Regions from separate parts of the Arthrobacter sp. SLBN-112 genome, predicted to be linked through region 1. Evidence: predicted binding sites of a transcription regulator. Region 1 holds the regulator's gene; the other holds the start of a gene.
What was found. Region 1 encodes HrcA, which represses chaperone genes, less so after heat shock. Its sites were predicted from a motif close to TTNGCACTCGNNNNNNNCGAGTGCNAA; they were not measured.

Region 1 (5,511 bases):
ACCTACACGGCCACGGAACTCGGCGGGGGCGCATCCCAGGACGCGTACGCGGGCACGGCGGTCTCGGAAGTGGCGCTGGCAGCGCAGGTACTGCAACGTTCCGGCGTCCCGGCGCGCAAGCTCAGCACCGTCTTCTTCGGCGGCGGAACCCCCACACTCCTGCCGGCCGACGACCTCGCCATGATCCTCCGTGCATCCATCGACCAGTGGGGAATCGAGGAAGGCGCGGAAGTCACCACCGAGGCCAATCCCGACTCGGTCACGCCCGAATCCCTTGCCATCCTCAAGGAAGCCGGTTTCACCCGGGTCTCGTTCGGCATGCAATCCGCCGTCCCGCACGTGTTGAAGGTCCTTGACCGAACCCACACACCGAGCCGGGTTCCGCAGGTAGTCCAGTGGGCGCGGGAGGCGGGACTTGCCGTCAGCCTGGACCTGATCTACGGCACGCCCGGCGAATCCGTTGCGGACTGGCGGTATTCCCTCGAAACAGCGTTGTCCTACGAACCCGAGCACATCAGCGCCTATGCGCTGATCGTCGAGGACGGTACCAAGCTCGCCGCACAGATGCGGCGCGGCGAGGTCCCCGGAATCGACGACGACGACCACGCCGATAAGTACGAGCTCGCCGACCAACTGATCACCGCAGCCGGGCTCGGCTGGTACGAGGTCAGCAACTGGGCACGGACCCCGGAGCAGGCCTGCCGCCATAACCTGGCCTATTGGCGCGGCGATGACTGGTGGGGGATTGGCCCCGGCGCACACTCACATGTGGGCGGGGTGCGCTGGTGGAACGTCAAGCACCCTTCGGCGTACGCGAACCGGCTGTCGCAGGGCCTTTCCCCGGCGGCGGGCCGGGAAACCCTGGACCCGGACACCAGGAGGCTGGAGCGGGTGATGCTGGAGGCGCGCCTGCAGTCCGGGCTTGAAGTCTCGACGCTCAGCGCCCTGGGACGCCATGAAGTGGCCGGCCTGATCGCGGACGGCCTGGTGGAACCCGCCCCGGCATTCCACGGACGGCTGGTCCTCACGCTGAAGGGCCGCCTCCTGGCTGACGCCGTGGTCCGCCGGATCCTGCCCGACTAACGCTATTTAATCCAGCGCAGGTTGTACGGGTAGCGGTGGGGCTGGCCCCGGTTGACGTGGATCCCCGCAGCCACCGAGAAGCAGGTCAGCGCCACCCAGATCAGCGTGGCGATGACGGCGAAGATGTTTCCCACGTACGGAATGAACACCAGAATGTTGGCCAGCACCGCTGCGATGGTGGGCGGCAGGCTGAAGTTCAGCGCTTCCTTTGACTCCTGTGCGGTGAACGGTCCGCGGTCCCGGAAGATCAGGTAGATCAGCAGGGACGGAATGCACCCCAGGATGCCGCCGAAGTGGGCCAGCGTGGCCCATTGGCGGTCTTCGCTGGCCGTGAGCGGCAGGGCATTGGCGGGGACGCCATGGTACGCGGAACGGCCTTGGCCGTCCCTGTGATCACGTGCGTTTTCTGCCACAGTCTGTTTTCCTTCTGGGTGCAAGTGGTGCTGACTACAAATAAGGACTTGGTGCAACGCTGCCAAAATCAGGCATCGCACTATCCAGAATACTGGGTCGCGGACCGGGAGCGGCCGTCAGGGCACGGTAAGAAAATCGATCACTTCCTCAACCCGTCCCAGCAGCGATGGTTCCAGGTCGGCGTAGGTGCGCACCGCTCCCAGGAGTTTCTGCCACCCCAGCCCAACATCCTCCTTCGTTGCGTGCGGCCAGCCAAAGGCTTTCAGGATGCCCGTCTTCCAGTCCTGCCCGCGGGGAATCGCCGGCCACTGCGGGATGCCCAGTACCGCGGGCCGGATGGCCTGCCACACGTCGACGTAGGGGTGGCCGACAATGAGGACATTTCCCGCCGCGCCCGGGGACGCCATCACTGCGTCGGCGATGCGCGATTCCTTGGAATCGGGCACGAGGTGGTCCACCAGCACCCCAAGCCGCCTCCCCGGTCCCGGCCTGAAGTCCGCCACCGCGGCGGTGAGGTCGTCGATTCCGTGCAGGGGCTCGACGACGATGCCTTCCACCCGAAGGTCGTCTCCCCACACCTTCTCCACGAGTTCGGCGTCATGCTTGCCTTCCACCCAGATCCGGCTGGCCCTTGCCACCTGGGCCCGCCGCCCGGCAACCCGTACCGACCCGGAGGCGGTCCGTCCGGCGGCGGGACCGGAAGCAGCCCGGGCCGGTGCCGGCGGCATCAGCCGGATAGGCTGGCCCTCCAGGAGGAACCCGAAGCCAAGACGGAAGGAACGCGACTTCCCCCGGCGGTCCTCCAGGGCCACCACGTGCATTCCGCCCGATTTCTCCACCCGGGTGACAGCTCCCACCCAGCCGGACTGGACCTCCTCAAGCACCATGCCGCGCTCCACGGGAACCTCGGGCAGTTCGGTCCGGGCCGGGGCGGAGATCCCGCGGGGGCCCCAGTTCTGGTAGTCCATGGATTCGATCCGCCTCGCGTTAGGTCCTCACCTCCGGAGTTCCCCCCGGAGCGGTACCAATGCTAACAACGGGTCGAGGCATAATAGACTGTTAGCACTGAGGCATGTCGAGTGCTAACCGCTGGGGCGGCGCCGGACGGGGCGTGCGCCCCGGACCGTGGATGGAGGTGGAGAGTGAGCGAGCCACGCAAACTGGAAGTGCTGCGGGCGATCGTGGAGGACTACGTCCACTCCCGCGAGCCCGTTGGCTCAAAGGCGCTGGTGGAGCGGCATCATCTCGGCGTTTCCAGCGCCACCATCCGCAATGACATGGCGGCGCTGGAAGATGAGGGCCTGATCACCGCCCCGCACACCAGCGCAGGGCGTATTCCCACGGACAAGGGCTACCGCCTGTTCGTGGACCAAATCTCAGCGGTCAAGCCCCTGTCGGCGGCCGAGCGTCGTGCCATCCAGTCGCTCCTGGAAGGCGCGGACGACCTCGACGACGTCCTGGACCGCACGGTCCGCCTGCTGTCCCAGCTGACCAACCAGGTGGCCGTAGTCCAGTACCCGCACCTGAGCAGGGCCCTTGTCCGCCACATCGAATTCGTGCTGTTGGCCCCGCGCAAAATCCTGGTGGTGCTTATTGCCAACAGCGGCAAGGTGGAGCAGCGCGTAATCGACGTCGGCCAGGACCTTGGCGACGAAGCACTCGCTGAGCTGAGGACCAGGTTCCTCGGAGCCCTGGGCGGCACCCCACTGAGCCACCTCGCCCAGGCGCTGCCCGCCGTCGTGGCAGCTGCGCCGCACCCTCACCGCCAGGCCGCGCACGCGCTGGCGCACGGGCTCGAGGTTCTGGCCCAGAGCAGCCGGGAAGACCGGATGGTCATGGCCGGAACGGCCAACCTGGCCCGATCCAACGTAGACTTCCCACTCAGCATCGGGCCGGTGCTCGAAGCACTCGAGGAGCAGGTGGTGATGCTGCGGCTGTTGAGCGAAATGGCCCAGGACCACCGCGGCGTGGCAGTCAGCATCGGAAGGGAGAACCCTTACGACGGCCTCGCCGAGGCGTCCGTGGTGGCCACCGCCTATGGCCCTGACAGCGCCGCTAAGGTAGGGATCCTTGGCCCCACGCGAATGGACTACCCCACAACCATGGCCGCCGTCAGGGCCGTGGCCCGCTACCTTTCCAGGATTTTGGGGCCCTGACCCTCCGCTGCCGGAGCACCTTCGGCTGCAAGACCGGACACCGGGCACAACTGCACGCAGTACAACAAGGAAGAGATACAAACTTTGAGCAGCCACTATGACGTCCTTGGAGTCTCACCCGAAGCTACGGGCGAAGAGATCAAAAAGGCCTACCGCAAGCTGGCCCGCACCCTGCACCCGGACGTAAACCCGGGAGCGGACGCGTCGGAACGCTTCAAGGCAGTCACTCACGCCTATGAGGTCCTCTCCGACCCCCAAAAGCGCCGCATCTATGACACCACCGGCAACGAGAACGGAACGGACAACGGCTTCGGCGGCGCCGGCTACGCAGGCCAGGGATTCGCGTTCCAGGACATTTTCGATACCTTCTTCGGCGCCGGCGGCACGTCCGGTCCGGCGTCCCGGGTGCGCAGGGGACAGGACGCACTCATCAGCGTCCGGATCGATCTTCGCGACGCCGTCTTTGGCGTCAACAAGAAGCTCGAAGTGGACACCGCCGTCGTCTGTCCCACGTGCGAGGGATCATGCTGCCGCCCCGGCACCCACCCCGAGCGTTGCGATATCTGCGGCGGCAGCGGCCAGGTCCAGCGGGCCGTCCGCTCCATCCTGGGCCAGGTCATGACGGCGGCCCCGTGCGGCACCTGCGAAGGGTTCGGCACGGTCATCAAGGATCCCTGCAACGAATGCAGCGGCCAGGGCCGCATCCGCAGCCGCCGGTCGCTGACCATCAAGGTCCCTGCCGGCGTTGCCACCGGCACCCGCATCCAGCTCTCCGGGCAGGGCGAAGCGGGCCCAGCCGGTGGGCCCGCCGGCGACCTCTATGTGGAGATCCGGGTCAACAACGACGCCACGTACGTCCGGGAAGGCGACGACCTGCACGCCACCCTGCACATCCCCATGACCGCGGCCGCGCCCTCGGCACGGACGTCAGCCTGGAAACCTTCGACGGCAGCCAGGAAATCGACGTCAAACCCGGCACCCAGTCGGGGGAGATCATCACCCTGCGCGGGCTGGGCGTCACCCACCTGAGGGGCTACGGGCGCGGTGACCTGAAGGTCCACCTCCAGGTTGATACTCCCGCCAAACTCGACGCCGCGCAGGAGGACCTGCTGCGCCAGCTCGCCAAGCTCCGCGGGGAACAGATCACCGAGGGAAAGCTCGCTGCCAGCGGCGGCATGTTCGCCAAGCTCCGGGACCGGCTCGGTAACCTGTAGCGGTGAGCAACCCCGTATTTTTCACCAGCCCCGGCTCGCTTGACGGCCTGGCCGCCGGGCAGGTCTTCGCCCTCGAGGGCCCCGAAGCCCGGCACGCTGTCACCGTGAAGCGCTTGTCGCCGGGGGAGGCAGTGGACATAGTTGACGGCGCCGGCACCCGCATGACCGGCAAGGTGGCAGCAGCGTCCGCCTCGGTGCTAGAGGTTGAGTGCGGGGCCGTGGTGGCAGAAGAGAGGCCTGAGGTACGGCTGGTGCTGGCACAGGCACTGGCCAAGGGCGACCGGGACGAGCTGGCCATTGAGACGGCGACGGAACTGGGCATCGATGCGGTCATACCCTGGCAGTCCGAACGGTCCATTGTCCGCTGGAAGGGGGACCGGGCCGCCCGGGCCCACGCCAAATGGCAGTCGGCCGTTTCCGCCGCCGCCAAACAGGCGCGCCGTGCCTGGATTCCCGAGGTCCGGACCGCCGTCGAAACGTCCGGGCTGTGCGCCGCCGTGGCGGCCACGGACCTGGCCGTCATCTTGCACGAAGACGCCGTAAGGCCCCTGCGCGCTGTTCTTGAAGCGTGGCAGGGGAGCACGGGTGCCGGGCCCCGCGAGATCCTGCTGATTGTTGGCCCCGAAGGCGGCATCAGCCCCCGC
Region 2 (5,511 bases), 1.4 Mb from region 1:
GCCCGCAGGAGGTCCAGGACAGCCATCAGCTCCCCCTGGTTATTGGTCCCGTGAGGCCAGCCACCAGCCCGCCAACAATTGTCATCCACATACCAGGCCCAGCCCGCCGGGCCCGGGTTTCCCAAGGCCGAACCGTCAGCCGCTGCAGTAATCGTCACCGGTCCATCCTGCCAGAAGCCAACGACAATCGGCTGCCGCCCCCGCGGCACGGCACGACCGGCAGTCCACCGCTCGTTGCGCCGCCACAGCGGACGAGGTGGTCTCCGAGTTAAGAACAGCATCTCGGAAAACGTTTACCCAAACTCTTGACTCCCGCCTTCCACCTGCGAAACAATCGCAGAATCAACGCGAGAAAACGCTTTCCCGCTGGTTCAGGTTCCCGCAATGGAGTGGGAGCGACCCAGCGGTTCCCAATTCGGAAGGAACATTAATGACGAGTCCAGTCTTAAGCCGGCGCAGTTTCCAGCTCGGTGCTGCTGCGTTGGCCTTCTCCCTGCTGGCCACGGGCTGCGGCGCCCCCGGCGGCTCGGGAGACAGCGGCCAGGTGACCCTGCGGTTCGCGTGGTGGGGCAACGAGTACCTGAACGCACAGACCCAGAAGGTCATTGCCGCCTTTGAAGCGTCGCACCCGAATATCAAAATCAAGGCCGAGCCGGGCGAATGGGCCAGCTACTGGGACAAACTGGCAACGAAGACAGCTGCCAATGATGCGCCGGACGTCATCCAGATGGACCAGAAGTACATCGCCGAGTACGGCGGCCGCGGCGCCCTCATGGACCTGTCCAAACAAAGCGGCATCGACACCTCGAAGCTGGACAAGGAGGCCCTGGCCTCCGGCCAGTACGGCGGTGCCCAGTACGGTCTCAGCACCGGCCAGAATGCCTACGTCATCATGGCCAACACCAAGGTGTTCGAGGCAGCAGGCGTACCGGTTCCGGACGACAAGACGTGGACCTGGAAGGACTTTACCGACACCGCAGCGAAGATCAGCGCCGCAGGCGACGGGAAGAGTTACGGCGCCGCCTACGGCAGCAACGAAGCAGACCTGATCATCTGGCTGCGCCAGCACGGAGAAGACCTCTACACGGGTGACGGCGCGCTCGGGTTCGGGACCGCGACCGCCGCATCCTTCTGGGAACGGCTCAAGGACCAACGCGATTCAAAGGCCAGCCCGCCTGCCACAGTCGCCACCGAGGACGCGGGGGCGGGGTTGGAGGAAAGCCTGTTCGGTACCAACCGGGTGGCCATGGCATGGTGGTGGACCAACCAGCTCGGTTCGCTGGAGTCCACCACGGGCAGCAACATCAAGATGCTGCGGGCCCCCAGTATCAGCGGCGCATCAGCCAGTAACGGCATGTACTACAAGCCCACGATGTTCTGGTCCGCTTCGTCCCGCTCCAAGCACCCGCAACAGGCCGCCGAATTCATCGACTACCTCACCAACAGCCCGGAGGCGGGCGGCATCCTGATGACGGACCGCGGTGTGCCCACCAACGCCGGGATCGTCTCCGCCATCACTCCGGCGCTGAAGCCTGCGGACACCACGGTGGTGGGCTTCCTCAAGGACATAGCGCCGGACATCAAGGGCGCGCCGCCGGTTCCACCGGTGGGTGCGGGCAGCGTCCAGAACGTCATCAAGCGCTACACGGATGAGGTGCTGTACGACCGCCTGACACCGCAGGCAGCCGCTGACGCCTTCAAGAAGGAAGTCGAAGGGATGCTGGCTTCCGCCAGGAAGTAGGCCCCCGGGCAACAAAAATGCGGCCCCCTCGCAAAGGAGGGGGCCGCATTTCACGTCAGCGGGACAGGTCCCGGCAGAGGGGCTTAGAAGCCGCCCATGCCGCCCATGCCGCCCATGTCGTCTCCACCGGCGGGGGCAGAAGACTTCTCGGGCTTGTCTGCCACCACTGCTTCGGTGGTGAGGAACAGGCCGGCGATGGAGGCCGCGTTCTGCAGGGCAGAGCGGGTCACCTTGACCGGGTCGTTGACGCCGGCAGCCAGCAGGTCGACGTACTCGCCGGTGGCTGCGTTCAGGCCGTGGCCTGCGGGCAGGCCGCGGACCTTGTCGACAACCACGCCGGGCTCGAGGCCGGCGTTGAAGGCGATCTGCTTCAGCGGAGCGTCGATGGCAACGCGGACGATGTTGGCGCCCGTTGCTTCGTCGCCGGACAGCTGCAGGTTGGCGAATGCCTTGGCACCGGCCTGGATCAGGGCTACACCGCCACCGGCGACGATGCCTTCTTCAACCGCAGCCTTGGCGTTGCGGACGGCGTCCTCAATGCGGTGCTTGCGTTCCTTGAGCTCAACCTCGGTGGCGGCACCGGCCTTGATGACTGCAACGCCGCCGGCCAGCTTGGCCAGGCGTTCCTGCAGCTTCTCGCGGTCGTAGTCGGAGTCCGAGTTCTCGATCTCGGCGCGGATCTGGGATACGCGGCCGGCGATCTGGTCGGCGTCGCCGGCACCTTCGACGATGGTGGTCTCGTCCTTGGTGACAACAACCTTGCGGGCCTGGCCCAGCAGTTCGAGGCCTGCGGTCTCGAGCTTGAGGCCGACTTCCTCGGAGATGACCTGGCCGCCGGTGAGGACGGCGATGTCTGCCAACTGTGCCTTGCGGCGGTCACCGAAGCCCGGAGCCTTGACGGCAACGGACTTGAAGGTGCCGCGGATCTTGTTGACGATCAGGGTGGCCAGGGCCTCACCCTCGATGTCTTCGGCGATGATCAGCAGCGGCTTGTTGGACTGCATGACCTTTTCGAGGACAGCAACCAGTTCCTTGACGTTGGAGATCTTCGAGTTGACGATCAGGATGTACGGGTCTTCAAGGACCGTTTCCTGGCGCTCGGCGTCGGTGACGAAGTAGGCGGAGATGTAGCCCTTGTCGAAGCGCATGCCTTCGGTGAGCTCAAGCTCCAGGCCGAAGGTGTTGGACTCCTCGACCGTGATGACGCCTTCCTTGCCAACCTTGTCCAGGGCTTCGGCAATGAGGGCACCAATTTCGTCGTCACCGGCGGAGATGGAGGCCGTGGCCGCGATCTCTTCCTTGGTTTCGATCTCCTTGGCGGAAGCCAGGAGTTCGCGAGTGACGGCCTCGACGGCCTTCTCGATGCCGCGCTTGAGGGACAGCGGGTCGGCGCCGGCGGCAACGTTGCGCAGGCCTTCCTTGACCAGCGCCTGGGCCAGCACGGTTGCCGTGGTGGTACCGTCGCCGGCGACGTCGTCAGTCTTCTTGGCAACTTCCTTGACCAGCTCGGCGCCGATCTTCTCGTAGGGATCGTCCAGCTCGATCTCCTTGGCGATGGAAACACCATCGTTGGTGATCGTGGGGGCGCCCCACTTCTTTTCGAGGACGACGTTGCGTCCACGCGGGCCGAGGGTGACCTTAACGGCGTCGGCGAGGGTGTTCAGGCCACGCTCAAGGCCGCGGCGTGCCTCTTCATCAAATGCAATGATCTTGGCCATAACGGCAGTAGTCCTTTCGGGACAGTCGTTAAGAATGAACCTTCGCTGCAGTGCCCGCGACGGACGATCCTTCGACAGCGGCCTCTGTATGCCTCCGGCTGGGGATCTCACTGAAGTGAGGTGTTTCTTTCGCTCCTCGACCGATGCTCTGCGCCGCCGGCCGGAACCGGGCGTTGCTTAGCAGTCGGTACGTCAGAGTGCTAACTCAATAATTAGCACTCCCCCGGTGAGAGTGCAAGCGAAAAGTCGCCGGACGGGCAGCTGGCGGGGGTGGCTTCGCCGAGGGCGATCAGCCCGGATGTCCGGCGGTCTCCCGCCCGCTTGGAGTGGGGTTGTTGTCAGCTCCGTAGGTGAACACGGAGAAGTCAGCCGTGGTGATGTCCCCGTTGGCGTCGAAGGCAATGGGGCCCGACTCGCCGTCGTAATTGATGTCGGGGCCGGCAGCCAGGCCGCCCAGGCACGCCTTGTAGGTCAGGCACGGCGCGGCGGCCGATCCGGAGCCGGGTGCCGCCGTCCCGCCGGATACCGGGATCAGGTTGGCGGCGATCGAGCGGCCGGCGTCATCCTGGGCGCGGGCCGCAGCCAGCGCAGCCAGCGTGACGGCGTCATAGGTTTCGGCAGCGTAGGAGACATCCTTCAGGGACGGGTCCACCGCCAGGAGCTTTGCCTGGAAAGCGGCGGAGGGCAACTGCCCCGGGACCACGGCGCGGGCGCCGTCCAGGACCTTGGAACCCAGCCCTGACCCGTAGCGGGCGAAGGCGCCGTCGCTCATGATGATGCGCGAACCGCTGAGGCCGGCCTTGTTCAGCTCGGCCAACGCGCTCTGGGCGCCCTCGCGGGCCACCAGGACGACGGCGTCCGGCTTGGCTTTGGCGACGGAGCTTGCCGCAGCGCCGGCGTCCCCCGTTGTGAAGCCGGCCCCGGGAAGGACGGTAAGTCCGGACTGTTTTGCCGCTTCCGTGACGGCGGCCTGCAGGTCCTTGCCGTAGGAACCTTCCTGGTACAGCACGCTGATGCTGGTTGCGCCGGCGTCCTTGGCGAGTTTGGCCAAGACCGGGCCCCTGGGCGACGTCGGCGGCAGCGGTGCGGAAGTAGTAGCCGCCGCTGGCCATTCCGGTCAGGCCGGCGGCAGTGTTGGCCGGTGAGATCAGTGGCGTCCGTGCGCGGGAGAGAATGTCGACGGCGGCCGCCGCATGGCTGGAGTCGGTGGGTCCGATGACCACGTCCGCCTTGGCGGCCAGCAGGGCATTTGCCTGCCCGGCGGTTTCCAGATCCGGATGTACGGGCAGCAGTTCGACGGGCCTGCCCTTGTGGCCGCCTGCAGCGTTGACGTCCTGGACGGCCAGCTTGGCGGAGGCGAGCTGGGGCGCGTTGAGGAAAGCACTGTCACCGGTGTTGTCCAGTATCAGGCCCACCCGGAGGACGCCGTCGCCGGACGCCTCGGCGGATTCCACCCGGGCGTTTCCGCCCGTACCGGAGCATGCTGTGATGCCGAGCACGGCTGCCAGGGAGACGGCCAAGGCGGCGCGGACGGCAGGACGGTTGATCGGCATCACTGCGCCGGCCGGACGTTTTCTGCCTGCGGGCCCTTTTCGCCTTCGCCGACCTCCAGCTGCACCCGCTGGCCTTCCTCGAGGGCCCGGTAGCCTTCGCCCTGGATCGCAGACCAATGGACAAAGATGTCATCACTGGAGCCGTCAACAGTGATGAAACCGTAGCCCTTTTCAGCGTTGAACCATTTGACGGTTCCCAGTGCCATGGTGACCAACTCTTTTCCGTTGCGGCCGGATGGGCCGGTGCTGTGCGTGCTGCCCGGCGGGCCGTGGCCTGGATTCACTCTAGCCAACGGCCGCTACGCGTCGAAGGCAGCGGCAGGCCCGGAGCGGCGAACGTTATGCAGGCGTAACTGAGTCCGCCCGGTTACCGGTATCCCGGGCCGAGGACCACCACGAGGGGCACCTGGAACTCGGTGCTGCTGACGACGGTGGGGATGTTCAGCAGTGCCGCGAGCTCCTGGGCGCCGGCCAGCTGCTGGGGACCGGCGTAATAGAT

Region 2: groL (chaperonin GroEL) is a predicted target of HrcA. The motif match lies at 3,637-3,663, and genes of this name have one in related genera.

What each region holds. Positions count from the first base shown of each region.
Region 1 is NZ_JAUSXY010000001.1:2,915,985-2,921,495, forward strand. Features, by position in the region: gene hemW (radical SAM family heme chaperone HemW) at 1-1,083, shown strand, start outside; gene QF050_RS13670 (DUF4870 domain-containing protein) at 1,086-1,496, opposite strand; gene QF050_RS13675 (DUF3097 domain-containing protein) at 1,614-2,465, opposite strand; gene hrcA (heat-inducible transcriptional repressor HrcA) at 2,640-3,653, shown strand; partial or broken gene dnaJ (molecular chaperone DnaJ) at 3,738-4,867, shown strand; gene QF050_RS13690 (16S rRNA (uracil(1498)-N(3))-methyltransferase) at 4,870-5,511, shown strand, end outside.
Region 2 is NZ_JAUSXY010000001.1:4,336,028-4,341,538, forward strand. Features, by position in the region: gene QF050_RS20075 (ribonuclease HI family protein) at 1-158, opposite strand, end outside; gene QF050_RS20080 (sugar ABC transporter substrate-binding protein) at 431-1,741, shown strand; gene groL (chaperonin GroEL) at 1,825-3,459, opposite strand; gene QF050_RS20410 (ABC transporter substrate-binding protein) at 3,749-4,510, opposite strand; partial or broken gene QF050_RS20415 (ABC transporter substrate-binding protein) at 4,563-5,012, opposite strand; gene QF050_RS20095 (cold-shock protein) at 5,012-5,218, opposite strand; gene QF050_RS20100 (LytR C-terminal domain-containing protein) at 5,380-5,511, opposite strand, start outside.